Regions from separate parts of the Pantoea sp. X-Soil-ISGK-355 genome, predicted to be linked through region 1. Evidence: riboswitches for the same ligand, from Rfam matches in the RefSeq annotation. Region 1 holds a riboswitch; each other region holds the start of a gene.

Region 1 (7,247 bases):
AGACACCGGCATTTTCGGGCGGAACGTCCTGATGAATGCCATGCCCCAGATTAAAGACATGACCAGTGCCTGAGCCAAAACGCTCCAGAATACCGGCCACCTCCTGCTCGATACGTTCAGGTGCCGCATAGAGCATAGAGGGATCCATGTTGCCCTGCAGCGCAACTTTGTCGCCTACGCGGCGGCGTGCATCATCAATATCGGTGGTCCAGTCGAGACCCAGCGCATCACAACCGGTGGCAGCCATCGCTTCCAGCCACTGTCCGCCGCCTTTGGTAAAGAGCGTCACCGGCACGCGGCGGCCGTCGTTTTCACGCAGCAGGCCATCGACAATCTTGTGCATGTAGTGCAGGGAGAATTCGCGATAGTCACGACCGGTCAGCACGCCGCCCCAGGTATCAAAGACCATGACGGACTGCGCTCCGGCGCGGATCTGAGCGTTGAGATAGAGGATGACGCTGTCGGCCAGCTTATCCAGCATCGCGTGCAGCGTCGCCGGATCGGCATACATCATCTTCTTAATTTTAGTAAAGGCCTTACTGCTGCCGCCTTCCACCATGTAGGTGGCCAGCGTCCACGGACTGCCTGAGAAGCCAATCAGCGGCAGATCGCCATTCAGGTTTTTACGGATGGTGCGGACCGCATTCATCACATAGCCCAGCTCCATTTCAGGATCGGGCACCGGCAAACGCTCAACGTCAGCGCGGCAGGTCACAGGATTAGAGAAACGCGGGCCTTCGCCGGTTTCAAAGTAGAGACCCAGTCCCATCGCATCCGGAATGGTCAGGATGTCACTGAAGAGGATGGCGGCATCCAGCGGATAACGGCGCAGCGGCTGCAGGGTCACTTCACAGGCCAGCTCGGCGTTTTTACACAGCGACATGAAATCACCCGCCTGGGCGCGTGTCGCTTTGTACTCCGGCAAATAGCGCCCGGCTTGTCGCATCATCCATACCGGCGTGACATCAACCGGCTGACGTAACAGGGCACGCAAATAACGATCGTTCTTCAGTTCACTCATCTCAACACTCTCTCAATAACAGGCGTGTAGTGTAGCACTTTCACGCTTCGGCGCGGCACAGGGCGACGGTATCTTCAATCAGGCGGCGCGCTACCGTGCCTGGCGGTGGCAGCAAAGGCAGCGCATCAAAACGGAACCAGGCGGCATCCAGCAGCTCTTTACCGTCATGTTGCAGATCGCCGCTGTCATACTCCGCCATGAACGCCGTCATCAGCGATTGCGGGAAGGGCCACGGCTGGGAGGTCACGTAACGGACGTTTTTGACGCGGATATTGCTCTCTTCCATCACTTCCCGGGCAACGGCCTGCTCCAGCGTCTCGCCGACCTCCACAAAACCGGCCAGCACGGTGTAGACCTTGTTGCGATGGCGGGCATGATTCGCCAGCAGGATTTCATCGCCGCGACGGATAGCCACAATGATGCAGGGCGCGATCTGCGGATAGTAACGCTCACGGCAATGACTGCAGAGACAGGCAAATTCATGTTTGCTGTGGTGCATCTCATGTCCGCAATAGCCGCACCAGCGATGAGAGCGGTAGAACTCCGCCAGCTGTACACCGCGACCCACCAGCTGAAACAGCGCCACATCCTGATCGATCAGCTGTCGCACGGAGAACATATCGGAGGAACGCGGCTCACAAATCAGCCAGACTTTTTCGCCCTGCCATTCACCAATGGTCCGGGCCTTACTGCCAGTTAAACCGAATTTTTCGGCGTTTCCGTGGGGTAAATCACCTTGTGGCAACCAAAGTTTTTGTTCATGGCTGACAATCCACCATCCAGCGTCTACGCTTGAGATTTCGCATTGCATTTATTTCGTCATCCTTAGCGTCAACTCGCACGCTGAAGCCCTGATGTTAAGTGTGTAGATAAACAACTATAACTCACATGGAGTTAGATATGCTTAACCAGTTAGACGTCCTGGCTGAACGCGTAGGTGGCAGTAATGAACTGGTCGATTCGTGGCTTGAAGCGCGTCGCCAGCTACTGGTGACCTATTATCACCTGGTCGGTCTTAAACCTAAAAAAGAGGCGCTGACGCGTCTTGATGAGCAGGCACTCGACAACTTCTGTCACGGCCTGGTCGACTATCTTTCTGCCGGTCACTTCAGTATCTATGAGCGCGTGATCAGTGAAATGAGTGGCGACAGCCCGATGATCGCCGCCGCGCAGATCTACCCTCCGCTGGAGGCAAACACTGAGCGTCTGATGCAGCTGTATGACGGTCACCTGCAGCAGGCCATTGATGATGAAAACTGCATGACCTTCCAGCAGGCTCTCTCCGAAGTGGGTGAAGTGCTGGAATCACGCTTTACGCTGGAAGATAAGCTGATTCAGCTGGCCTGGGATAACCAGCTTGCTACGCCACCAGTGGCGAATGACAGCCAAATCGCGCGTCCGGCTTAGTGGTTAACAATGGCAAAGGGCTTGAGATTATCCTGTAGCCCTTTTATGCTGAACAGGTTCTGAGGAGCGCTCTCCAAAGAACCTTTTTTATTTTAGCTTTGAAATGTGAGGTTTTTACGCCCGAGTCTGTTATCAGACACCCGCGAAAAAACCGCTTCTTGTCGGAGTGCCCAGTTGGGCTGAGACCGTTAATTCGGGATCCGCGGAACCTGACCAGGTTAGAACCTGCGTAGGGAACAAGAGTAAAACTTCTCTGTATGCCAGCATGCCTGTGCTGTCTATACGGTTACTCCTTCCGAACTCCGGACAAGCATCGTTCCCCCTTAACAGGAAGATTGCTATGTCTGACCCAAAAATGTCCCGTCGTGAACAGCGTACCCAGGCGCAGGAATTTATCGATTCCCTGCAAAGCGGCAGTGCTTTTCCTCAGTCCCGTCGCGTCTGGATTACCGGTAGCCGGGAAGATATTCGCGTGCCGATGCGTGAAATCACCCTAAGCCCGACCCATATCGGCGGCAACAAAGAACAGCCTCTCTATGAGCAAAATGAAGCGGTGCCGGTCTATGATACGGCAGGTGCGTATGGCGATCCCGCGGCACAGATTGATGTGCATCGCGGTCTGGAAAAGCTGCGCGCACGCTGGATTGCTGAACGCGACGACAGTGAGCTTCTTGAGCAGAACAGCTCGGGCTATACCCAGCAGCGACTGGCTGACGAGGGGCTGGATCATCTGCGCTTCGATCACCTGCCAACACCGCGACGCGCCCGTGCAGGCCGCCGTGTCACGCAACTGCACTATGCCCGTCAGGGCATGATTACCCCGGAGATGGAGTTCATCGCCCTGCGGGAAAACATGGGCCGTGAGCGAATCCGCAGTGAGGTGCTGCTGCAACAGCATCCGGGGCACAGTTTTGGCGCGCATCTGCCCGCCGATATCACACCCGAGTTTGTCCGTCAGGAGGTCGCTGACGGACGCGCCATTATCCCTGCCAATATCAATCATCCTGAATCGGAGCCGATGATCATTGGCCGTAACTTCCTCGTCAAGGTCAATGCCAACATCGGTAACTCGGCAGTCACCTCTTCTATCGAGGAAGAAGTAGAAAAGCTGGTGTGGTCGACCCGCTGGGGTGCCGACACGGTGATGGATCTCTCTACCGGTCGCTATATTCATGAAACGCGAGAATGGATTTTGCGAAACAGCCCGGTGCCCATCGGGACCGTGCCGATCTATCAGGCGCTGGAAAAAGTGAATGGCGTGGCCGAGGCGCTGAACTGGGAAATATTCCGGGACACGCTGCTGGAGCAGGCGGAACAGGGCGTCGATTACTTCACTATTCACGCGGGCGTACTGCTGCGTTATGTCCCGATGACGGCGAAACGCCTCACGGGAATTGTCTCGCGGGGTGGCTCGATCATGGCGAAATGGTGCCTGTCCCACCATCAGGAGAGCTTCCTGTATGAGCACTTCCGCGAGATTTGTGAAATCTGCGCCGCTTACGATGTCTCCCTGTCGCTGGGCGATGGTCTGCGTCCGGGTTCCATTCAGGATGCCAACGATGAGGCGCAGTTTGCCGAACTGCGTACCCTGGGCGAACTGACGCGTATTGCCTGGGAGTATGACGTTCAGGTGATGATTGAAGGTCCGGGACATGTGCCGATGCATATGATCCGCCGTAATATGACTGAACAGCTCGATCTGTGCAATGAAGCTCCCTTCTACACGCTTGGGCCGCTGACCACTGATATCGCGCCCGGCTACGACCATTTCACCTCGGGTATCGGTGCCGCCATGATTGGCTGGTTTGGTTGTGCCATGCTGTGCTACGTCACGCCCAAAGAGCATCTGGGTCTGCCGAACAAAGAGGACGTGAAGCAGGGATTGATCACCTACAAAATCGCAGCGCATGCTGCCGATCTGGCGAAAGGCCACCCTGGAGCGCAGATCCGTGATAACGCCATGTCTAAAGCACGCTTTGAATTCCGCTGGGAAGATCAGTTTAACCTTGCGCTGGATCCCCATACGGCGCGGGCAATGCATGATGAAACCCTGCCGCAGGAGTCAGGCAAAGTGGCCCATTTCTGCTCAATGTGCGGCCCTAAATTCTGCTCGATGAAAATTTCCCAGGAGGTGCGCGAGTTTGCGACACGCCAGGATGCCCGTGCCGAGCCGGTTGAAGTGGGCATGGCGCAGGTGTCAGATCGTTTCCGCAGCCGCGGCGGTGAGCTCTATCACCCCGCCGATGCCATTAAGGAGGAGTAACGATGCCCGCATTTCCCGCTACCGTCCCGCGCCTGGGACTTTATCCGGTGGTTGATAGCCCCGAGTGGATCGAACGCCTGCTTGAAACGGGCGTTCGCACGATGCAGTTGCGCATCAAAGATCGGCCTGATGAGGTCGCCGAACCCGCCATTGCTCAGGCGATTGCGTTAGGTAAACGCTACGACGCCCGCCTGTTTATCAATGACTACTGGCAGCTGGCGATTAAACATCAGGCTTATGGCGTACATCTGGGTCAGGAGGATCTCGATGTCGCCGATCTTGCTCGCATTCATCAGGCAGGATTGCGTCTGGGGCTCTCCACCCATGACGATGCGGAACTGGATCGCGCTCTGGCAATCCAGCCCTCTTACATCGCACTTGGGCATATTTTCCCGACGCAGACCAAAGAGATGCCTTCTTCGCCGCAGGGCATTGAGCAGCTGAAACGGCATCTGACACGGCTGACGCATATTCCCACCGTGGCGATTGGTGGTATCTCGATTGCGCGGGCACCCGAGGTGCTGGCCACCGGCGTAGGCAGTATTGCTGTGGTGAGTGCGATTACTCAGGCAGATGACTGGCGTGCCGCAACGCGCACCCTTCTGGCGCTGGCAGGACCAGGCGACTAAGCATTTATGGAACCTGTCGCGCATAGCGGCTGCAAAATCGGTAAAGCCAGCATTATTCCGGGAAAGTGCCGCGCAAAGGTGCATGTTGCCGCTGGCGTGCTGTGATCCAAAACTTTAACGTGGCATCCGTCAGGTTAAGGTTATCTGACCAGGGCCGGATCCCTCCTCTTGCCGGCCCTGCTTCTTCTCTTCGCTATGCGAGCGTGGAGGCTGAAGCCTGGGTCTCATGCTGGCACGAGAGCATGGCGCGCTCGACGGCCGCACCCACCCGCGCCAGTGCCTGTTCAGTCTGCTCGTTGATCGGCAGCCCGTAGTTTAAGCGCAGACAGTTACGGTATTTCCCCGACGCTGAAAACAGTGAACCCACAGCAATCTGAATTTTTGACTCGCGCAGTTCCCGGTTAAGACGAACCGCATCAAACGCTTCGGGAAGTTCTATCCACATCAGAAAACCGCCCTGAGGACGGGAAACGCAGATGCCGCAGGGAAAGTAGTGGCGTACCCAGCAGCTAAAAGTTTCATAGTTACGATGATAGAGTTGCCGCATCCGGCGCAGATGAGGCTGATAATGGCCCTGACGGATAAACTCGGAGACCGCATGCTGAGGCTGTGTGGCGGTGGAGCCGGTGACAATATATTTCATGTGCAGCACGCGGTCACGATAGCGGCCTGGTGCAACCCAGCCAACGCGTAAACCTGGCGCCAGCGTTTTCGAAAAGGAGCTGCACAGCAACACCCGGCCATCGAGATCCAGCGATTTGATGGTAGGCGGACGCGGATATTCCCAGGCTAACTCACCATAGACATCATCTTCAATCACTGCCGCGTCAAACCGCTGCGCCAGCACCAGCAAAGCCCGCTTACGCGGCTCAGACATGATAAATCCCAGCGGATTATTGCAGTTCGGCACAACAACAACCGCTTTAATCGGCCATTGATCAAAGGCCAGCTCCAGCGCTTCCAGACTGATGCCGGTGACTGCATCGGTTGGGATCTCGATGGCACGAATGCCAAAGCCGCGCAGAGTTTGCATAATGCCGTGAAACGACGGTGATTCAACGGCAATGATATCCCCCGGCTCGCAGACTGCACGTACGGCGACCGATAATGCTTCATGACAGCCGGTAGTAATGACAATGTCATCGGCGGTGAGCTGGCAGCCGCTGTCTATCGCCAGCCGTGCAACCTGTTGCCGCAAAGCGAGCACACCATATAGACTGTCATAATTCAGCAGCGCCATGTCCTGCTTCTGCGCCTGGCGGCTGAAAGCTTTCCACAGTGGCTTAAGCGTCGGCTGGGTCAGATCGGGCATGCCGCTGCCCAGCTGCAAAACATCATCTTCCAGACGGCTGTTAATCAGCTCCAGCACCGCATCCCACTGTGTCACCTCAACCGGCCGCTGTGCGGGGCGGGTCAGCGCCGGGATCGGCGGCGTTGCTTTGCGTGACGCCACAAAATAGCCGGAGCGCGACTGCGGCGTAATCATCTGCTTCTCTTCCAGCAGATGATAAGCCTGCTGCACGGTACTGATACTGACGCCATGCTCCGTACTCAGACTGCGTACTGAAGGCAGGCGCTCACCGCTGCGATATAAGCCTTGTTCGATACGCTGAGCCAGCAGCGTAGCCAGATGTTCATAGCGGGTCATTGTATCTCCACAGGCTCAGAGGCTGAGCAGTAACCAGTACAGTTCCGACTCTTTTTTACCATTCAGATCGTACTGACGGCAATCTGTATGTTAAATAAAAGTGATTTTTGCGTCTGTATCATACAGAGCGATCCACTGAAAATGGTCCTCAGACACTTCACTGAGGGCACTATCATGGGATATGACGAGAATCGCGCAGCTAAACCGTTTACAGGCACGCCTTACCACCTGGTTCGTTATCTGTGGCGCAGTTACAAACGCTGGCAGCTGCGGCGTGAG
Region 2 (7,247 bases), 2.4 Mb from region 1:
ACATCAGCGACTGCATGGCCGATCACCATTTCCGCGCCGCCGCCCGTTCACTGATGATCGATGAGCAGGCTCCTACTTTGCGCACTCAGGGCGTGGATCTCAACGCCTATGCCGATTCACTGATTGCGCGTTATGAAAATCGCGCCATTAAACATCGCACCGGACAGATTGCCACTGACGGCACACAGAAACTGCCACAGCGTATGCTCGATAGCCTGCGCTGGCACCTGCAGCGCGGTAGTGACTGCGACCTGCTGCTGCTGGGCGTAGCGGGCTGGATGCGCTATGTCGGCGGCGTCGATGAACAGGGTCAGCCGATCGACATCCGCGATCCGCTGAAAGCGCAGCTCGCAGAGTGCGTTGCCGCCAGTGAAGAAGGTGAGTCTCGCGTGCGGGCATTGCTCGCCATCCGCGAAGTATTCGGCGAGGATCTGGCGCAGAATAGCGACGTGGTTGCCCGACTGACTGTCTGGTATCAGCAACTCACCACCCAGGGCGCGCGTGCTACAGTGCATCAGTGTCTCAACCGCGGCTAAAAGCGCTGGCGCAGACGCAGCGCGCTGATTAGACTGACACTTTCCCATCGCGCTGGCCCCGGTCAGCCGTAATATGGATATTGCTGCATGTCGATCGCCTATACCATTACTACCAGCGAACCGGTAAATCAGCAGATTTACCGTTATCTGCGCAAAGATATTGTTACCTGCGCAATTCAGCCAGGTTCGCTGCTCTCTGAAAAAGAGGTCTCAGCACGCTTCAACGTCTCACGCCAGCCGGTGCGTGAAGCGTTCATAAAGCTGGCTGAAGCCGGACTGGTACAGGTATTGCCGCAGCGCGGCACCTTCGTGCGCAAAATCTCCGCTAAACGTGTCGCGGATGGCCGGTTTATCCGTGAGGCGGTGGAAGTGTCGGTAGTGCGGCGGGCAGCGGTGGAGATTGACGATCCCGCCCTGATGGCACTGGAACATAATCTGCAGCTGCAGCGCATGGCCGCTGAGCGGCATGACAGCCAGGCTTTCCTCACTCTGGACGATGAGTTTCATCGCCTGATCGCTGAAAGCATTGACTGCAAGCTCGCCTGGGAGACGGTGGAAAACATAAAAGCGGCTATGGACAGGGTGCGGTTTCTGACGCTGAGTGAAGTCTCACCACCGGAGAGGCTGATTGAGCAGCATGAAGAGATTTTTGCCGCGCTGAAGCGCCATGACGCCGATGCCGCCGAAGCGGCGATGCGTCGTCACCTGCAGGAGATGATCTTCTCAATCACCCCGATTGCCGAGCGTAACAGCGCCTGGTTTGAAGCGCCCTGAAACGGAAACTGCCCGCACCGCCTGATTACCAGGTCGATGCGGACCTTCGCCGTCACCACCACTGATGAAAATGGTGCACCGGTCCGATGCCGTTCCCGACCTCCAGCGAATCCGCCTGTAACAGCGCCTGCTGCAACCAGTTTTTCGCTTCCTCAATCGTCTCTGCCCAGTCAGTATGGCGCGGACGTAACGCGGCTAAGGCGGCCGACAGCGTGCAGCCGGTGCCATGGGTATGACGGGTATGCACGCGTGGCGTGCTGAATCGCTGTTCCGCTGAGTGAGTAATCAGCCAGTCCGGACTCTCCGACGCCGCCAGATGACCGCCCTTCATCAGCACGGCCTGACAGCCGAGTGCCAGCAAGGCCCGCCCCTGCTCGCGCATCTCTGCCTCATTGGTGGCGATAGCGCAATCCAGCAACGCCGCCGCTTCCGGCAGATTTGGCGTGATCAGCGACACCTGCGGTAATAACTGCTCCCGTACGCTGGCCACGGCGTCTGGCGAAAGCAGCGCATCACCACTTTTCGCGACCATGACCGTATCCAGCACGACAAACGGGATCTCAGCACGCCTCAGCCGGGCTGCAACCTGTTCCACAATGGCCGTTTCAGACAGCATGCCGATTTTTGCGCTGTCGATACGCACATCATCCAGTACCGAATCGAGCTGGGCGGCAACAAAGTCAGGCGCAATGCGATAAACCGACTGCACGCCCTGGGTGTTTTGTGCCACCAGCGCGGTAATCACACTGGTGCCGTAGGCACCCAGAGCTGAGAAGGTTTTCAGATCGGCCTGGATGCCCGCGCCGCCACTGGGATCGGTACCGGCAATCGTCAGAGCATTAATGCGCTTCATGCTCTACCTCCAGCGTCCAGAGTGCATCAATAAACGCCGTGACAAAGCTGCCGGGTCCGGCTGCCTGCGCCGCTGCCTTTTCACCCGACAGGGCCATTATCTGACAGGCCGCCGCCACGTTCATCAGCCGATCGCCTGGCAGAGCAGTGAATCCCGCCACTACAGCAGAAAGTGCGCAGCCGGTTCCGACCACGCGCGTCATTAACGGGCTTCCACCGGTTATGGCAAGGAGTCGCCGGCCGTCGGTGGCGTAGTCCACTTCACCGGTGACGACCACAAGCGTGCTCCAGGTTTCCGCGAGCTGTTGGGCCGCATTGAGTGCTGCATCCGCCTGATGCAGCGTGTCGACACCGCGCCCGCCGCCGGCCTGTTGTGCCAGCGCCAGAATCTCTGACGCATTTCCCCGAATCACCGCCGGTTGCTGGCTGAGCAGTTGCTGACAGAAGTCGCTGCGCAGCGTCAGCGCGCCGACGGCAACCGGATCGAGTGTCCAGGGGGTGCCCGCCTGATTAGCCGCGATAACGGCAGCCTGCATCGCCTGCTGGCGCTCGCGGGTTAACGTGCCCACGTTAATCAGCAACGCATCGGCAAAGCGGCCGAACTGTGCCGCTTCGTCAGCATCGATCACCATTGCCGGTGAGGCATTGAGCGCGAGTAACACATTGGCAGTGAAGTTCTGGACCACGTCATTGGTCATGCAGTGCACCAGCGGTGACTGACGGCGGAAAGTGTGCAGAACGGGCGCGAAGTGCGCAGCAGAAAGGTGTTGAGATTGATGTGTCATCGTAGCTCCCAACCGGCGAACAAGAAGGCGAATGCGGTCAGGCATCAGACTTCCCTACGCTGGCATTATCCAGATCAGGTAATACGGGTATTTCTCAGCCTTCATTTAAGAAGGGCACCCCGAGTCGTGTTACGGCTTGCAGCATAGGCAAGCCGTACTGTTAAAGCAAGCCTGGAAAATAATCGGAACTGAAACAATTCACATGATCCCGATCAACTCTCAGCAGTACAAAAAAAGGCTTAATGCTGCGGGCTATCGGAATACCTCTTTATAAGTAGAAGTGTTTATTACCCTGATGAGTAATATTTCCCGCAGTGACTCTGGTGACCCCATAATAACTAACCTGCTCGCAGCATTATCGTAAAAAACACGTTATTTCATGGAGTTAAAAAACTTCTGAAGCGGAACTTCATACTATTCAGGACGTATGATGCGATTTTTAGCGCTTATTCCACACCGTCATCGATGGCAGGAGATTAATATTGAACGCAAGGGTGCCGTGGCACCCAATGGCAGACAGTACCTCTCCACCTATCTTTCCGCCCGCTGCACAGGCTGTGGCGAAATTATTCACCGGGTCTATTATCGGGATATCAGTGACAGACAGGCACGCCGCTGGTTAGGTTAGTGTCCGGGCAACGGTCATTCCAGACACAGTTCAAGTTAACAGTTAGTTAGCAATTTGTTAGTCTGGTAACTAATCATCGCCTGACCAGACTCTCTCTATGCCACTGCTGTTTGAAAGCTTAAGCCATCAAATTTATCTGTCAGCCCCGCTGTTTATCCTGATCCTGCTGGGATACTGTCTGACGCGCCTCGGAAAATGGCCCGCCAGCATCAGCGAAGGGATGAACCGCTTTGTATTTAACGTCGCACTGCCCTGCATGCTGTTTCGGGTGATGAGCACCTTCTCGCAAAGTCCGCCGGTGGATGCGCGCCTGTTGCTGGCCTTCTTCGGCAGTTGCCTGCTGGTGTTTATCGTGGGGCGACTGCTGGCAACAAGGCTGTTCAATCTGGATGGCGTAGCGGCGTCGGTTTTTGCGCTGGGCGGCATCTTTTCCAATAACGTGATGCTGGGGATCCCGGTGGCCACAGTACTGCTGGGGCCAGAAGCCCTGCCCCCGGTGGCGCTGGTTCTGGTATTTAACAGCCTGATCCTCTGGACCTTACTCACCGTTTCGGTCGAATGGGCGAAACAGGGCAGCTTCTCGCTGGAAGGCGTGTGGCGCACCCTGATTGGGGTAGTAAAGAATCCACTCATCATCGGCATTCTCAGCGGGACGGCCTGGAGTTTTCTGCAGCGTCCTTTGCCGATGCTGGCCGCAGAACCGTTAAAGATGCTGGCTTCACTGGCCGCGCCCCTGTCGCTGGTGACGCTGGGCATGAGCCTGGCGCATTATCGGGTGCGGGAAGGACTTAAAGAGAGCTATACCCTCTGCCTGCTGAAGCTGGTGCTGCAGCCGATGACGGTATGGGCTATCGCGTGGCTGACCGATTTGCCACCGCTGGAGAGTAAAGTGGTGGTACTGCTGGGATCGATGGCAGTCGGGGTTAACGTCTATCTGATGTCGCAGAAGTTCAATGTCATTACCGGCCCGGCGGCGGCGAGTATGCTGTTTTCAACGGTATTTGCGGCGGTGACGACGCCGATATGGATGATGCTGATGACACTGGCGGGCTATTAAAAAAGCCCCTCAGCAGGCGTGCTGAAGGGCTATTGTCTGGCTAACTAAATGTTATTCAGCCGATTTGGTACGAATCAGATAGTCAAACGCGCTCAGTGAGGCTTTAGCACCTTCACCACTGGCGATGATGATCTGTTTGTACGGCACGGTGGTGCAGTCGCCCGCAGCAAACACGCCCTTCAGGCTGGTTTCGCATTTACCATCGATGATGATCTCACCCATTTTGTTGCGCTCAACCGCGCCTTCCAGCCACGGGGTGTTCGGCAGCAGACCGATCTGAACGAAGATACCGGAGAGCGGCAGCTCGTGGGTGGTCTGCGTCGTACGGTCGATATAGTGCAGGCCGGTCACTTTGGTGCCGTCGCCTTTCACTTCAGTGGTCTGCGCGTTCAGGATCACATCAACGTTCTTCAGGCTGCGCAGCTTATCCTGCAGCACCTGATCGGCGCGCATCTCACCGGCAAACTCCAGCAGCGTAACGTGTTCAACGATACCGGCCAGATCGATGGCCGCTTCCACGCCGGAGTTACCGCCGCCGATCACCGCTGTGCGTTTGCCTTTGAACAGCGGACCATCGCAGTGTGGGCAGTAGGTCACGCCTTTGGTGCGATACTCTTCTTCACCCGGCACGCCCATGTTACGCCAGCGTGCGCCGGTCGCCAGGATGATGCTGCGGGATTTCAATACTGCGCCGGAGGCGGTTTCGATGGCGTGCATTCCGCCCTCTTTCGCTGCCGGGATCAGTTTGATGGCGCTCTGGCTTTCAATGACGTCCACGTTGTAATCATCCACGTGTGCGCGCAGTGAACCGGCCAGTTTTGCCCCTTCGGTTTTCGGTACGGAGATATAGTTTTCGATATCGACCGTGTCAAGCACCTGGCCGCCAAAACGCTCACCCAGCAGGCCGGTACGGATGCCTTTACGTGCTGAGTAGATGGCTGCCGCTGCGCCCGCCGGACCACTGCCGATAATCAGGACTTCATACGCGTCACGCTTGTTCAGCTCTTCTGCCGCACGTTTATCCGCATTGGTATCCACTTTGCTGACGATTTCCGCCAGGCTCATGCGACCCTGACCAAACTCTTTACCATTGAGGTAAACCGCTGGCACGCCCATCACGTTACGTTCCTGAATCTCGTTCTGGAACAGGCCACCGTCGATAGCGGTGTGGCTGATGCGCGGATTAATCACCGCCATAAGGTTCAGCGCCTGTACGACGTCAGGGCAGTTATGGCATGAGAGTGAATAGTAAGTTTCGAAATGGAAGTCACTGTCCAGCGCCGCGATCTGATCCAGCAGGCTCTGTGCTTCTTTCGACGGATGCCCACCGGTCTGTAACAGCGCCAGCACCAGTGAGGTAAATTCGTGGCCCAGTGGGGAACCGGCAAAACGCGGGCCGCTGTTCGAACCTGGGTTAGTGATCAGAAATGAGGGCTTACGCACCTGACGATCGTTCTCTTCGCGGAAGCTGACTTTGTCAGACAGGCCGGCGATATCAACCAACAGTTCACGAATCTCGGTTGATTTTGCACCCTCATCCAGGGTGGCGATCAACTCAACAGGTTTGGTTAATTTCTCAAGGTAAGCCTTGAGCTGCGTCTTCAAATTTGTGTCGAGCATAGTGATATCCTGGTCAAAAAATCGGGTGCCGCAGCACCCGATTGGAGAATGGTCGAAAGGGCGAAGCGGAATTAGATTTTGCCAACCAGGTCCAGAGACGGAGCCAGAGTTGCATCACCTTCTTTCCATTTAGCCGGGCACACTTCACCTGGGTGAGAAGCCACGTACTGAGCCGCTTTCACTTTGCGCAGCAGGTCAGAGGCGTCACGGCCAATGCCTTCAGCAGTGATTTCGATGGCCTGGATAACGCCTTCCGGGTCAACGATGAACGTACCGCGGTCAGCCAGACCTTCGTCTTCACGCATGATTTCGAAGTTACGGGTCAGCGCGCCAGTCGGGTCACCAATCATCGCGTACTGAATTTTCGCGATGGTGTCTGAAGAACCGTGCCAGGCTTTGTGGGTAAAGTGGGTGTCGGTAGAAACGGAGTAGATATCTACGCCCAGTTTCTGGAATTCTTCGTAGTGGTCAGCCACGTCGCCCAGTTCGGTCGGGCAGACGAAGGTGAAGTCAGCTGGATAGAAGAAGAACACACTCCATTTACCTTCAACGTCTTTCTCGGTTACGTCGATGAATTCGCCGTTTTTGAATGCTGCGTTTTTGAACGGCTTGATTTTGGTATTGATAATAGACATCTGTGGCCTCCGTTAAAATATGTGATGCAGGTTACATAATTTTCGGGCCAACATCTAATACGCGGTCGTTATCAATCTGATAAACGAAAGCTATCAAACGCTGAAAGCCTGATGCTCTCTGGCCCGGCAGGCAGTGTACAGCGATTTTCGTGACATTTAACCCGCTTTATCTTTTCGCCTGTCTTCGCGAATCACTGCTAGTTTTGTAAGACCGGATTATAAGGGAGCTGACCTGTGGAGATTCGTCCGTTTACGGAAGCCGATCGTCCTTTCCTGCGCACGCTGTTTCTGGCGGCGCGACGACACAACTGGCGCTGGCTTGACGGCAGCGAGTGGCAGCTGGAAGATTTTGATGGCGTG
Region 3 (7,247 bases), on a different replicon from region 1:
CCTGATGCAGGTCGTAGCTGATCCTGTCTCAGCTGAACAGCAGGATATAAATCTGAAAGGTCTGCTGACAAGTCGATCCGCTAATCAGGGACCCACGTTTAACCTCGGCTATGCGCTTTTCAATGATCCCTATACTAACTGGGATGCAAGGACATTCCGGCCCCTGGTGGACATGACGACAGATAACACCCAGGCCAGTATGGATGAGTTTGCGGGCGCACTTCATCAGGTGCTCGCTGAAGGTCAGGTGGGACAAAATCAGTACGATAACAGCGATACCTCTGAAGCGATGGCAATAACGTTAACGCAAGTGAAACTGCACAAACTTATTGAGAAATATGTTCCGGAGGACAAGTGGGAGCAGGCGACGGGCATTGTTGATGAGATGATCGACGGTAAAGTGGCATTCCGCGAAGAGCGCACGCTGCTGGGGGCACAGCAGAGGCTGGATATTGCGCATCAATATGGCACCCGCGAAATCGTGGCGGCTGCGCGTGATTATCTCAACCAGGTAAAGAGCGGCACCGCGCGGCCACAGAATGAACGGGCCAGGATGTTCGAAGCGACAAAATCGGGCAGTGACATGAACGCCATTTTCAGTGCGTTTGCTGATGTGATTCGTTCCACACCGAATCCGGGCAACAAATCGCAACCCTCAATCGATGACGCACTTAAACAGCTGGAGGTTTATCGCCAGCAGTGGCAGGCGTTCGCTGATAAATACATAGCTTAAAAGGTGATGAACCTGCGGCTGGCGGCTCTTTCGTGACAATAAAGCCATCCTGAGCGTCGCGTCGGCAGGATTGCTACGATGAGGCTGTTTAGTATGATGAGACACTCTGATAAACCCGACTAAAACAAAAAGCACTGATTACACATTTACAAATTTAAATGTGTAAATATAATGGCGCCTCTTACACATCAGAGGACCTTTTGTTATGCCGTCACTTTTTACCCCCCTGAACCTGGGCGATCTCACGCTTCGTAACCGCATTGTATTGCCGCCGCTGACGCGTTGTCGCAGTGAACAGCCGGGCAATATTCCCGGCGAGTTGATGGTGGAGTATTACCGCCAGCGTGCCAGCGCGGGACTGATGATCACCGAAGGCACCCAGATTGAACCTCGCGGGCAGGGCTATGCATGGACGCCGGGGATCCACAGCGACGCTCAGATCGCTGGCTGGAAAAAGGTGACAGAGGCGGTACATCAGGAAGGCGCAACGATTTTCTGTCAGCTCTGGCATGTTGGTCGCGTCTCTCACAATGAGCTTCAGCCCGGTAAACAGGCACCCGTTGCCCCTTCAGCCATCGCGGCTGATAACGTCCGGGTATTTATTGAAACCGGACCCGGTGCCGGGATACTGACCGCACCCAGCGAACCACGGGTACTGACCAACGCGGAAGTAAAAGAGATCGTGGCGCTTTACCGACGCGCAGCGGAAAATGCAAAAGAGGCGGGTTTTGACGGTGTGGAACTGCATTCCGCCAACGGTTATCTGATTAACCAGTTTATTTCGGAGCACACCAACTTCCGTACGGATGAATATGGTGGTTCAGCAGAGAATCGTCTGCGTTTTCTGCGTGAAGTGGTTGAGGCGGTCAGCTCGGTATTTGGCAGCCACCGTGTTGGCGTGCGGTTTGCGCCGCTGTTTTCGAGTACCGACGAAGAGCGCGTCTATCTTGGCCTGGTTGAAAGCGATCCCCACGCAACCTACATCCGCGCCGCTCAGCTTCTGAATGAGCTGGAAGTTGGTTATCTCTCTATTGCCGAAGCGGACTGGGATAATAGCCCGGATATGCCAGAGTGTTTCCGGGTTGCGCTGAGGGAAGCATTCCGATCGCCGATCATCTATTCCGGTCGCTACACGGCGGAAAAAGCACAGCGTATGCTGGATAACGGCTGGGGCGACCTGGCGGGTTTTGGCCGCTCGTTTATCGCGAATCCCGATTTGCCTGCGCGCATTAAATCGGGCTATCCGCTGAATGAGGTCGACAACGCCTCCCTGTATGGCGGCACTGAGAAAGGCTATACTGACTATCCTGTTTTTCAATCCTGATCTTATGTGAGGCGGCATGTCCCCCGAAAATGCCCTGAAGTTACTGTCCAACCCGACCAGAGTGGCAGTACTGAAGTGGCTTAAAAATCCTGACGAAGCGTTTGCGGGCTATTCGCAGCTCTATCCCTTCGCTCAGTATGGTGTCTGTGCCACCCTCATCCAGGACAAGGCGGGCTTATCACAGCCCGCTACCTCGTTATGTCTGAAAGCCCTGCACAATGCGGGACTGGTCGAAGCCAGCAAAGTCGGGAAATGGACCTACTATCGCCGCGCTGAATTGCGTATTCGTGAAATAACCGACGTGGTGACACAATCGCTGCAGGCGCTTTAGAGCACCTGCCGTTTAACACATCTCTCTTTTCTCATATGCGAATGCATAGCCTTTGCACTCACAGTAAACGCCTGCACATATCCTCCGAATTTCTGGCGCGTCTTCACGCATGCGGCTTGACGAAGCTGCCCGCTTAACTTACAACTAAAGCCGTCAGGGGAGTCTCGCCAGAGAGACTGAGAGGCTAATAGCGTAGTGCGCGGCTTAGCGACCCTTAGAACCTGACCCAGTTGATACTGGCGTAGGAAGACGGGTATCGCATCCGATACTTGCCGCAGGGGCGCGTTCGCGACGTCTCTGCCTTTTCCCTCCGTATCACGGGTCTTCGTTAACTGATAACGAGGCCAAAGTGAACTATCTCATCCTGAACCTCTTTCTTCCTCTCCGGTGGACACCATGAGCCGCTGGTCGGTGATCGGCAGCGGCGTCGCCGGGCTGTGCGTCGCCACACTGCTCAGGGAGCGGGGAGAATCCGTCGAAATTATTACGCAGCCGGACTGTCGTGCCGCCTCGCACTGGGCGGGCGGTATGCTTGCGCCCTGGTGCGAAGCGGAAAGCGCGCCGCCGCAGGTGATCGAATGGGGCCAGCATGCGGCGGGCTGGTGGGCGCAACGCGTTGATGGCGTTGAGCAGCAGGGCACGCTGGTGGTTGCGCCGCCGCGAGACAGTCGCGAACTGACGCGCTTCGCCAGCATGACGGAGCAGCATCGGTGGGTTGCGCCCGGTGACATCGAACCGGCGCTGGAAAATCGTTTCGCCCGTGGCCTGTTCTTTGCTGCAGAGGCGCATCTTGATCCGCGCGGCGCACTGCAGCAACTGCGCGCCACACTGCAGGAGGCTGGCGTACCCTTTCACAGCGGTAAACCCGGTGGCAAAATTATCGACTGCCGCGGCATTCACGCTCTTGATCATCAGCCCGCCCTGCGCGCCGTGCGGGGCGAAATGCTGATCCTGCAATCAACCGACGTACAGCTCTCCCGTCCGGTCCGTCTGCTGCATCCGCGCTTTCCCTGCTATCTGGTGCCGCGTGCCGGAGGCCACTTCATGCTCGGAGCCACCATGGTCGAAAGTCACGACAGCAGCCCGATCAGCGGCAGGGCGATGATGGAGTTGCTGAGCGCGGCTTACAGCCTGCATCCGGCGCTGGCTGAAGCGCGCATCGTGGAGAGTGGCACCGGTCTGCGTCCCGCCTACCGTCAGAACCTGCCGGAAGTCCGCTATGAAAATGGCCGCTTCTCGTTAAACGGGCTGTACCGCCACGGCTTTTTACTGGCCCCGATCATGGCTGAAAAACTCATGCTGCAACTCACTCAGGAGATGACTCATGCGAGTTCAACTTAATGGACGCATGATTGAAACCAGCGCAATCACGCTGGCGGAACTTATGGCGGAGCAGCAGATTGACCCGCGCACCGTCGCCACTGCGCTGAACGGTGAGTTTGTGCCGCGCAGCCGTTATGCCAGCCAGCAGCTTGAGCCGGGCAGCCAGCTGGAAATCCTGTCACCGATGCAGGGAGGTTAACCATGTTCTATCAATTTGCCCCGCAATCACGCTTTCTGCTCGGCACCGCCGGCTATCCGTCACCGGACATTCTGCATCAGGCGATCGATGCATCCGGTGCGGAGATCATTACCGTCAGTCTGCGTCGTGAAGGCAGCGAAGGCGGTGCCTTTCGCACGCTGTTGCAGCAGCTCAATAAACGGATTCTGCCGAATACCGCAGGCTGCCACACGGTGAAAGAGGCGGTGACGACGGCGCAGATGGCGCGTGAACTGTTCGACACGCCCTGGATTAAGCTGGAAGTGATTGGTCATGCCGACACGCTGCAGCCCGATCCCTTTGCGTTGGTTGAAGCGGCCCGAATCCTCTGTGCTGATGGCTTTCAGGTCTTTCCCTACACTACCGAAGATCTGATCGTTGGCGAGAAACTGCTGGAAGCGGGTTGTGAAGTGCTGATGCCCTGGGGCGCGCCGATTGGTTCCGGCCAGGGGCTGCGCAATATAGAGGGACTACGCGCCATGCGTGCGTGGTTTAAAGGTGTGCCGCTGATTATTGATGCGGGCATCGGTGCGCCAGGCCAGGCGGCACAGGCGATGGAGATGGGTTTTGATGGCGTGCTGCTTAACACGGCGGTAGCGAAAGCACGCGATCCGGTGCGCATGGCGGGTGCCTTTGCCGCCGCGATCCACGGCGGGTACGAGGCGTTTCAGGCAGGATTGATGGAGCAACGCGACATGGCGTCAGCTTCTACGCCCATTTTTGGTCTGGCACAGTTCAGTTAAGGAGCAGCGATGACGCGTTATCAGCGACAGGCGATGCTGCCGGAGATTGGTGAAGCGGGGCAACAGCGCCTGAGCGGGGCAAGGGTGCTGGTAGTGGGTGCGGGCGGCCTTAGCGCGACGCTGCTGCCATTGCTGGCCGGAGCGGGCATCGGATTTATTCGTCTTTACGATGGCGATCGGGTCGAGCTGCACAACCTCCACCGGCAGACGCTGTTTGGCGTCGGGGATGTGGGCCAGCCGAAAGCAATCTGTGCTCAGCGCGAGCTGGCGCTGCGTAATCCTGACTGCCACGTTGAGGTACATCCTCAGATGTTGAGCGCCAGCCAACTGCCGCAGGCGCTGAAGGGGGTCGATCTGGTGGTGGATGCGGCGGATAACTTCGCCATCACCTATCAACTCTCCGACGCCTGCTCTCCGCGTGGTCTGCCGCTGATCTGCGCCTCGGTGCTGGGTCGCAAAGGCTATGTCGGCGGATTCTGCGGCGGTGCGCCTGGCTATCGTGCGCTCTTTCCTCAACTGCCGATAGCGTCGGGAAACTGCAATACGGCGGGCGTGATGGGACCTGCGGTAGCGACGCTGGGTGCAATGCAGGCCCAGATGGTGCTGAGTGTGTTATTGAAACTGACGCCGTCGCCGCTCGGCTGCATGATTCACTGCGACTTTGTGGACTGGCACATCAGGCAATTTCGCTTTGATGATGCACCTGAACCCGACGTGCCGGGCATCCCGTTTATCGATAAGCTGATGCTCAGTGAGGACGATTGCATTGTGGAACTGCGCAGTCCCGAAGAAGCGCCGGTCAGTGTGGCCGGACGGGTGTTACGGATTTTGCCGCAGCAGATAGCAGCCTGGCAGCCGCCATCCGATCAGCGTGTGGTACTGGTGTGTGCCAGTGGCATGCGTGCAGCTCAGGCGGCTGAGAACCTCGCCGCGCGTGGTGTTACGCGTCTGGCGTTGATGGCGGCAAATACGCTGTAAGGTTCGGGTTTAGATCACCTCGACCAGCTGGAACGTTTCGAAGATCAGCTCCATTTCGCTGTGGAAATAGCCTTCACGTTCGAAGTAGCGCTGATGTTCCTGCCGCCAGTGGTCGAGGCTGAGATCGCCTTCGCCCTCCAGCATCGCCATCTCGGGCGTCACGCGATCAAAGCGCGTCAGGAACAGTCCGGTAGTGCGGATCACGCAGACGGGCCGTTTTTCGCCGTTCAGAACAATGGTGTAGCCGCCCGGCTGTGGCAGGACTTCCTGATCCTGCCAGCTCTGTAACGAACCGCAGGTGGCTACCTTTTTTCCGGCAATAATCAGCGTTGCCAGCTCGTTAGCTAATTCCGGGGAATCAACGAATGCATCTGTGAATGCACCCGGATATTTGTCCTGCAGTTGTTCCAGCGTCATCGACATCCGCAAATCCTTAATGAAAGAAGCGCCTGACCGGAATAAATGCAGGCCAGTGTCGCCGTTAAGATAAAGCAGCAGCGGTTTATATGCTGCTAAGCGCGTTACAGCTTACCCGGCCTGCTCATGGGAAAACAGGCTTAATTATCATGATATTGGGTTTGGGTGTGTGCTGGATCGCAAAGGAGAGGCATACTCTGGCGCGGCCAGCCACAGCCGCGCACAAAAACTAACGCATCAGAAAGCTCGCCCAGTGTTCAATGTCGTCACCGCTGCTGATGTCGGGCTGCACCAGACCATTCACCATAAAGGTCGGTGAAACGTGGATACCATTCTGGCGGGCATATTTGCAGTGCCATTTGATCGCGTTCTGCAGATTGGGCTGATCAAACGCGGCGCTGGCATCCACGCCGCTGTACTCCCTGAGGCGGGCCAGAATCTGGTTCGGCGTTGCATCGCGATTCGGGCCGGTACAGTGATCGGTGAACTCAAACTCTTCACGATGATCGGCGACTGCCTGCATTACCTTCTTTGCCGCCTCTTTACTTTCGCTGGCGGCGGCAAGGATGTAACGCACAATCACGCCGGAATAGAGGTGCCACGGCTGTGATTGCAGGCGAATCTTCAGGGTCATCTTCTCTTCACCCACATGCGCCAGTAACGCGTCAAATTTATTGAACGCGCGTACCGAAAAAGGGCAGGTGGGTTCCAGAAAGACTTCAAAGATTGCGGGACCGTGGCCCCAGATCAGGACATCAGCATGCTGACTCATCGAAAACTCCTTTAAGATAAACGGAACGGAAAGTGTCCTTACCCTGGCAAATCCTCATCGCATCAGCCAGTTGAGAATCAGCCGTAATTGTTACAAAAAACAGCAATCAGCGGCTGAGACGCGCGTAACAGGCGACAGCAAGGGCCATTAATCGTTAGAATTGTCGGCTTTGGCATTCTCAACTGCTGGCCCTGCAACGCAGCTATAGTTATCTGCAGAATTTGCTCGCCCGAATGAGAAAGTCAGTTCTGTTAACTGTATGCTAATCGTCTGCCTGGGGCCGATAAGCGTTAGAAGAGGTTAATTTTGCATACCGATCTTACCTGGAAAATTCTCCATCGCGTTATTAACAAGACAATCTCTGACATGCTGGATGATCAGCAGAGTATTGACGTGTTATCACTGCGCG
Region 4 (7,247 bases), on a different replicon from region 1:
CGAACCGGTGATAAACGCGATATCGCGATGTCCCTGACTCAGCAGATGGCTCACCGCTTTCGCGCTGCTGGTATGCTGATCGCTGTAAATGCAGTAGCTCTGGTTGACGCGTAGCCGCCGGTTAATGACCAGTATCGGCTGTTTATGGCGGGAGATAATAGCATCCAGCGCGTCGATACTCAGAAAGCGCGGGTAGATAATGATGCCGTCACAGCGCAGGTCGAGCAAAAACTGAATCGCCGCTTCTTCCTGCTCAGCGGTGTGTTTACCATCTGCCAGAATCAGCTGGCGGCCCTGCTGCTCCATGATGCGTGCGGAGTGCGCCATCAACTCAGTGAAATAGCTGCCGCTATAGAGCGTATTGGTGATCACCAGTCCGATGGTCTGAGACGTTTTAGTCGCCAGGTTGCGGGCCAGCAGATTGGGACGGTAGCCGGTTTCGGCAATCGCTTTTAACACCCTTTCACGCTTCTCCTGCCCGACATAGCCATTGCCAGAAAGCACACGTGACACTGTCGCTTTTGAGACGCCTGCTCTCTCTGCCACTTCCTGAATCGTTGCCATGGTGAATTTCCCTCGCTGCGTCGCTCTGCAGTCTACCCAAGCCTCTCAATATTGGAAATATTTACCCTGTCCGCTGGCGCAAATACCTGATTCGCTGGGTGTGATGAAGTTCACAAAAAAGAAATCTGGCTGATTTATCACCTTGTCGTCTCAAAGAAAGCACTTCATGATTTTGTGAAACCGGTTTCCTATTTACCTGATAGCAGCCGCTAAAAACATAAAAATGCTAACCGATTTACCCTACAGAGAAGAACGATCATGCCCATGAACTATGCCGAGGTGTCACGCGCCATTGTCGATGCGCTAGGCGGCCTCACCAATATCGAAGCTGTCACTCACTGCATGACGCGTCTGCGGTTTGTGGTGAAAGATGAAACTCGGGTCGACTATCCCCGCCTCAAAGCGATTAAAGGTGTCATGGGTGTGGTGCACAACGACACGCAGTGCCAGGTGATCATTGGCAATAACGTCTCTCAGGCTTACCAGGCGGTACTGGCACTGGGATCGCCCGGTGCGGTAGCCCCTGAACCGGTGAAGCGCAAAATCACCCTGCGAAGCATCGGCGCGGGCATTCTGGATGCGCTGGTGGGCACCATGTCACCACTCATCCCGGCGATTATTGGCGGGTCGATGGTTAAGCTGCTGGCGATGATTCTGGATATGGCTGGCGTGTTTGAGAAAGGTTCGTCAACGCTGGTGATCCTCAACGTGATTGGCGACGGCGCATTCTTCTTTCTGCCTGTCATGGTGGCAGCCTCTGCGGCGCTGAAATTCAAAACCAATATGTCGCTGGCGATCGCGATTGCTGGCGTACTGGTGCATCCCAATTTTGTTGAGCTGATGGCAAAAGCGGCGCAGGGTCAGCACGTTGAATTCGCTTTCATTCCGGTGACGGCGGTGAAATATACCTACACGGTGATCCCGGCACTGGTGATGACCTGGATTCTGTCGCACATCGAGCGCGGCGTGGACCGTATTACCCCGGCCGTTACCAAAAACTTTCTGAAACCGATGTTGATTGTGCTGATTGCTGCCCCTATCGCGATTGTGCTGATTGGCCCGATTGGCATCTGGATCGGCAGCGGCATCTCTGCGCTGGTTTACACCGTGCATGGCTATCTTGGCTGGCTTTCCGTCGCGATTATGGGTGCCATCTGGCCGCTGCTGGTGATGACCGGGATGCATCGTGTGTTCACACCGACCATCATCCAGACCATTGCTGAAACCGGCAAAGAGGGCATGGTGATGCCGTCAGAAATTGGTGCCAATCTCTCGCTGGGCGGATCGTCGCTGGCAGTGGCGTTCCGCACTAAAAACCGCGAACTGCGTCAGACGGCACTGGCAGCAGCAGCGTCTGCCATCATTGCCGGCATTTCTGAACCGGCGCTGTATGGTGTGGCGGTTCGTCTGAAACGTCCGCTGATCGCCTGTCTGATCAGCGGTTTTATCTGCGGCGCGGTCGCGGGCATTGGCGGGCTGGCCAGCCACTCAATGGCCTCACCGGGCCTTTTCACCAGCGTTCAGTTTTTTGACCCCAGCAATCCCATCAGTATCGTCTGGGTCGGTGCGGTTATGGTGTTGTCGGTGGTGCTGTCGTTTGTGCTGACGCTGCTGTTAGGGTTTGAAGATATTCCTGAAGCGGAAACTGAAACGAAATCCGAATCCGCTACCGCCGCGCATCCCGCGCCGCTTACCGAACGCACCAACGCGATTAATAGCCACTAAAGGAAAGGGTCATTCTGACCCGGAAAAGAGGATTGCATGTCTGATTCAAGGTTCCCGCAAGGATTTTTATGGGGCGGCGCGTTAGCCGCCAATCAGAGTGAAGGCGGTTTTCGTGAGGGCGGAAAGGGCGCAACCACCGTCGATATGATCCCGCATGGCCCACACCGACTGGCGGTCAAACTGGGTCTGGAAAAGCGCTTTACGCTGCGGGATGATGAATTTTATCCCAGCCATGATGCCATTGATTTCTATCATCGCTATCCGGAAGATATTGCGCTGATGGCGGAAATGGGATTCAGCGTATTTCGTACGTCAATTGCCTGGAGCCGCCTCTATCCAAACGGTGATGAACTGACGCCCAATCCAGAAGGCATCGCTTTTTACCGTGCCGTCTTTGAGGAGTGCCGGAAATATAATATCGAACCGCTGGTTACGCTCTGTCATTTCGATGTGCCGATGCATCTGGTGACCGAATATGGCTCATGGCGCAATCGCAAAATGGTCGACTTCTTTGCCCGCTATGCCCGCAGTTGTTTCGAGGCGTTTGATGGCCTGGTGAAATACTGGCTAACCTTTAACGAGATCAATATCCTGCTGCACAGCCCGTTTTCCGGTGCGGGTCTGGTGTTCGAACCGGGTGAGAATAAGGAGCAGGTGAAGTATCAGGCGGCGCATCACGAACTGGTTGCCAGCGCGCTGGTTACGCGGATCGCGCATGAAGTAAATCCAGCAAATCAGATCGGCTGTATGCTGGCAGGCGGCAACTTTTATCCGTGGTCCAGTAAACCAGAGGATGTCTGGGCGGCGCTGGAGAAGGATCGTGAAAACCTGTTCTTCATTGATGTGCAGGCACGCGGTGCCTATCCGGCTTACGCCGCCCGCGTGTTCCGGGAAAAAGGCGTTACGCTTGAGATCGCTGATGGCGATGCCGATATCCTGAAAAATAGCGTCGACTTTGTTTCGTTCAGTTATTACGCCTCTCGCTGCGCCTCGGCGGAAATGAACGAACAGAACAGCAGCGCAGCCAATGTGGTGAAATCCCTGACCAACCCCCATGTGCCACGCAGTGAGTGGGGCTGGGGCATCGATCCACTGGGCTTACGCATTACTATGAATATGATGTATGACCGTTACCAGAAGCCACTTTTCCTGGTAGAGAATGGCCTGGGGGCGCGCGATGAAATCGACGCGAATGGCGAGATCAATGATGATTATCGTATCAGCTATCTGCGTGAACACATCCGCGCCATGGGCGATGCCATTGAAGATGGCGTGCCGGTGATGGGTTACACCAGCTGGGGCTGCATCGATCTGGTTGCCGCCTCAACCGGTGAAATGAGCAAGCGCTACGGTTTCGTCTACGTTGACCGCGACGACCTGGGTAACGGCACGCTGGCGCGCACGCGCAAAAAGTCTTTCTGGTGGTATAAGAAAGTGATTGCCAGCAACGGGGCCAATCTTGAGTGACATTGTCACTGAATAACGCGTACTGGTGTCGTTGTACTCCAGCAATAAATATCGTATAACGAATGTCTCCGAGGGGTGTCCTGTCATGGGCTGAGATGGCGCAAGCCGAACCCTTTGAACCTGATCTGGGTCATGCCAGCGAAGGGACGGGTCGGCAGATGTTCTGCCTCATCTCCTGCTTCATCCCCTGTTCCAGACCTTATGCCCGGATCTCCCTGTTACTGGAGATCCTATGTCACATCCGCTTTTCGAAACCGGTTTTTATGGTCGTCTGCGCCAGCAGGCGGGCACGCAATGGCACGATTATGTCAGGCACAATTTTGTGCAGCAGCTCGGTCAGGGTACGCTGCCACCCGCCGCTTTCCGCCACTATCTCACCCAGGATTATTTGTTCCTGCTGCACTTCGCCCGTGCGTGGGGCCTGTTGATCAGTAAGCTCTCTGAACCGGCTGCTTTACGCAGCGCGACGGCATCGCTGAACGCCATTATCAGCGAACTGCCGCTGCATCTGGCTTACTGCCAGCAATGGGGCATCAGCGAAGAGGCGGTGGCGAGCGAACCTGAGGCAATGGAAACAATCAATTATACCCGCTACGTGCTGGACGTGGGTCACACCGGAGATGCGCTGGCGCTGATGACGGCGCTGATGCCCTGCGTCGCCGGTTATGCGGAAATCGGCCTGAGGCTGCTGGACAATCCTGCGACCTGCTTTGAGGGGAATCCTTACGCGGCATGGATTGAGAATTACGGCGATGAGTCCTACCTGACGGGCGTCGGTTCCTCACTGTTGCTGTTTGAAACTTTGGCTCAGCAGCGCGCCGGTGAACAACGTATTAACTCACTGTCGGAGATTTTTACGACCGCAACCCGGCTGGAAGCGGCGTTCTGGCAGATGGGTCTTAATCATGCTGACGGTCTGCGGGGCAGCTCATGAAGCCGCTGAACGATGCCGTGCCGCCGGGTATTTCCGTTCGCCAGCTCTGCCTGACGCTGGATCAGCAGCCATTGTTCAGCGAGCTTAATCTGGAGATCGCGGGTGGTGCATTTACCGCTTTGCTGGGTGCCAGCGGCGTAGGTAAAAGCAGCCTGATGCGAGTGATTGCCGGTCTGACGCCGCCCACTTCGGGACAAATTAAGGGCAGCGATGGTCTGCCGCTGGCCGGGCGCATCGCCTGGATGGGGCAACAGGATTTGCTCTATCCCTGGCTGACGGTGGAACAGAACGTCTGCCTCGCCAGCCGCTTGAAAGGTGAGAAAGCCGATCGTGATCTGGTGCAGCATCTGCTGGCGCGGGTTGGCCTGAGCCACTGTGCCCGTGCGCGACCTGCGACACTTTCGGGCGGTATGCGTCAGCGGGTAGCGCTGGCGCGTACCCTCTATACCCGTCAGCCCATTGTACTGATGGATGAGCCCTTCTCGGCGCTGGATGCACTGACCCGGACACAGATTCAGACTCTGGCGGCAGAAGTGCTGGCCGGACATACCGTGCTGCTGATCACTCATGATGCCGCGGAAGCCTGTCGCCTCGGTCATCACCTGCTGGTAATGGGTTCAGCAGGCATTGAAACCTGCCCGCCACTCCAGGGCCAGCCACCACGGGCAGCAGACGATACCAGCGTGATCCAGAGTCAGGCCACCTTGCTGAAACAGCTAAGCAGGCTGGGCGGATGAGATTACGTTTCGCCGCGCTTCGCCGTGGAGTCATGCTCTCTGCCGGATTGATTACGCTGTGGTGGCTCGCCACACTCACTTCCGTTCCGGCCTTTCTGCTGCCCTCGCCCGCTGCGGTTGCTACCGCACTGTGGGACAACGCTGGCTATCTCGGCCATCACAGCCTGATCACCCTGACTGAAATCCTCATCGGTATGGCGCTCGGCGTGCTGCTGGGCGCGGTGCTGGCACTGGGCATGACCTTTTCGCCGTGGTTACAGCGCTGGATGATGCCGCTGGTGATCACCAGCCAGGCGATTCCGGTATTTGCCCTGGCACCGCTATTGGTGCTCTGGTTTGGCTTTGGCATGAGCGCCAAAGTCGCGATGGCGGTACTGGTGATCTTCTTTCCTGTTACCTCCGCTTTTTTTGATGGCCTGCGTCGCGTCACGCCTGGCTATCTCGATCTGGCTCGCACGATGGGCGCTTCACACATAGCACAACTGCGTCATGTCCGGCTGTTAGCCGCACTGCCCGCCCTGGGTTCGGGCTTACGGATGGCAGCGGCCGTCGCGCCGATCGGTGCCATCATTGGTGAATGGGTCGGATCGGCTGAAGGGCTGGGCTACGTGATGCTGAATGCCAACGCCCGGATGCAGAGCGACCTCTGTTTCGCTGCCCTGTTTATTCTGGTGCTGATGACGCTGACCCTCTGGCTGATCATCGACCTTCTGCTTCGCCGCCTGATTACCTGGATTCCCGAGCCACACTGACGACCCTACTGATGAGACAACCTATGACTAAAATGCCCCTGTTTGTCCTGCTGTTCAGCGCCTCCTTAGCCTCGCAGGTTCAGGCGATGGAAAAACTGACGCTGGTGCTCGACTGGTATATCAACCCCGACCATGCACCCATTATGGTGGCTCAGCAAACCGGTGCGTTTGCGGCAGAGGGTCTGGAGGTTAACATTGTGCCGCCTTCCGACCCTGCGCTGCCGCCGCGTCTGGTCGCCGCTAAGCAGGCGGACTTAGCGATAACGTATCAGACGCAGCTGCATTTTTTCGCCGACCAGGGCCTGCCGCTGATGCGTGTGGGCACGCTGATTAATACGCCACTGAATACGCTGATGACGCTGGACAAAACGGTGAAAAAACCAGCGGATTTGAAAGGAAAACGTATCGGTTATTCCGTCAGCGGCATTGAAGAAGCAACGCTGGCGACCATGCTGAGCCATGACGGCATTAAGGCCGATCAGGTAAAGCGGGTTAACGTCAATTTTCAGCTCACCAGCGCCCTGATGACCGGGCAGGTTGATGCGGTGATAGGTGGCTATCGCAATATCGAAGCTCTGGAGATGAAACTTGCTGGCAAAGATCCGGTGGTGTTAAACGTCGAGGATTACGGCGTGCCGGCCTATGATGAGCTGATTATCGTTGCTAACCGTGATGAGGCGCATGCAGAAAAAATTAAAAAGTTTCTGCGGGCACTGAAAAAGGGGAATGCACAGTTGCAGGCTCACCCTGAAGAGAGCTGGCAGGCATTTGCACAGGCGCATCCTGAGCTGAATACACCGCTAAACCATCAGGCATGGCAGGCTACGCTGCCGCTGTTCGCCGCCGATCCGGCAAAACTGGATCGCGCACGCTATCAGACTTATGAGCAGTTTTTGTTTGATAATAAGCTGATTAAACACATCACTCCGGTTGAGCGTTACGCTATCGGCAGTGAGTGATAAGCGCGCCCGCAGCGAGTGCTGCGGGCGGGTTGACTAGCGTGACTTCTGATAAAGCCAGTGTTCAATGTCGCTGGCTGGCAGCGGTTTTGAAAAGAAGTAGCCCTGA

Evidence for each region. Region 1 has a riboswitch for thiamine pyrophosphate ahead of thiC (phosphomethylpyrimidine synthase ThiC). Riboswitches for the same ligand answer to the same signal wherever they lie in the genome.
Region 2: another riboswitch for thiamine pyrophosphate. It lies ahead of thiM (hydroxyethylthiazole kinase); the one in region 1 lies ahead of thiC (phosphomethylpyrimidine synthase ThiC).
Region 3: another riboswitch for thiamine pyrophosphate. It lies ahead of AC6I8J_RS20780 (FAD-dependent oxidoreductase); the one in region 1 lies ahead of thiC (phosphomethylpyrimidine synthase ThiC).
Region 4: another riboswitch for thiamine pyrophosphate. It lies ahead of AC6I8J_RS19595 (TenA family protein); the one in region 1 lies ahead of thiC (phosphomethylpyrimidine synthase ThiC).

The regions. Positions count from the first base shown of each region.
Region 1 covers NZ_AP035971.1:269,517-276,763, reverse strand. Annotated here, with positions in the region: gene hemE (uroporphyrinogen decarboxylase) at 1-1,021, opposite strand, end outside; gene nudC (NAD(+) diphosphatase) at 1,062-1,832, opposite strand; gene rsd (sigma D regulator) at 1,922-2,428, shown strand; TPP riboswitch at 2,581-2,681, shown strand; gene thiC (phosphomethylpyrimidine synthase ThiC) at 2,769-4,691, shown strand; gene thiE (thiamine phosphate synthase) at 4,694-5,320, shown strand; gene AC6I8J_RS01165 (aminotransferase-like domain-containing protein) at 5,514-6,968, opposite strand; gene AC6I8J_RS01160 (DUF1127 domain-containing protein) at 7,143-7,247, shown strand, end outside.
Region 2 covers NZ_AP035971.1:2,674,384-2,681,630, forward strand. Annotated here, with positions in the region: gene AC6I8J_RS12325 (mannitol dehydrogenase family protein) at 1-536, shown strand, start outside; gene AC6I8J_RS12330 (GntR family transcriptional regulator) at 624-1,310, shown strand; gene thiD (bifunctional hydroxymethylpyrimidine kinase/phosphomethylpyrimidine kinase) at 1,363-2,163, opposite strand; gene thiM (hydroxyethylthiazole kinase) at 2,150-2,947, opposite strand; TPP riboswitch at 2,982-3,079, opposite strand; gene AC6I8J_RS12345 (hypothetical protein) at 3,378-3,575, shown strand; gene AC6I8J_RS12350 (AEC family transporter) at 3,673-4,632, shown strand; gene ahpF (alkyl hydroperoxide reductase subunit F) at 4,684-6,252, opposite strand; gene ahpC (alkyl hydroperoxide reductase subunit C) at 6,324-6,887, opposite strand; gene AC6I8J_RS12365 (GNAT family N-acetyltransferase) at 7,122-7,247, shown strand, end outside.
Region 3 covers NZ_AP035972.1:441,895-449,141, reverse strand. Annotated here, with positions in the region: gene AC6I8J_RS20795 (hypothetical protein) at 5-733, shown strand; gene AC6I8J_RS20790 (alkene reductase) at 939-2,057, shown strand; gene AC6I8J_RS20785 (ArsR/SmtB family transcription factor) at 2,074-2,388, shown strand; TPP riboswitch at 2,534-2,653, shown strand; gene AC6I8J_RS20780 (FAD-dependent oxidoreductase) at 2,785-3,729, shown strand; gene thiS (sulfur carrier protein ThiS) at 3,713-3,910, shown strand; gene AC6I8J_RS20770 (thiazole synthase) at 3,913-4,671, shown strand; gene AC6I8J_RS20765 (HesA/MoeB/ThiF family protein) at 4,681-5,649, shown strand; gene AC6I8J_RS20760 (ASCH domain-containing protein) at 5,659-6,072, opposite strand; gene AC6I8J_RS20755 (DsbA family protein) at 6,296-6,838, opposite strand; gene AC6I8J_RS20750 (hypothetical protein) at 7,145-7,247, shown strand, end outside.
Region 4 covers NZ_AP035972.1:184,520-191,766, reverse strand. Annotated here, with positions in the region: gene AC6I8J_RS19610 (LacI family DNA-binding transcriptional regulator) at 1-564, opposite strand, end outside; gene ascF (PTS cellobiose/arbutin/salicin transporter subunit IIBC) at 823-2,289, shown strand; gene AC6I8J_RS19600 (6-phospho-beta-glucosidase) at 2,326-3,756, shown strand; TPP riboswitch at 3,818-3,920, shown strand; gene AC6I8J_RS19595 (TenA family protein) at 3,989-4,690, shown strand; gene AC6I8J_RS19590 (ABC transporter ATP-binding protein) at 4,687-5,427, shown strand; gene AC6I8J_RS19585 (ABC transporter permease) at 5,424-6,179, shown strand; gene AC6I8J_RS19580 (ABC transporter substrate-binding protein) at 6,203-7,138, shown strand; gene AC6I8J_RS19575 (sensor domain-containing phosphodiesterase) at 7,175-7,247, opposite strand, start outside.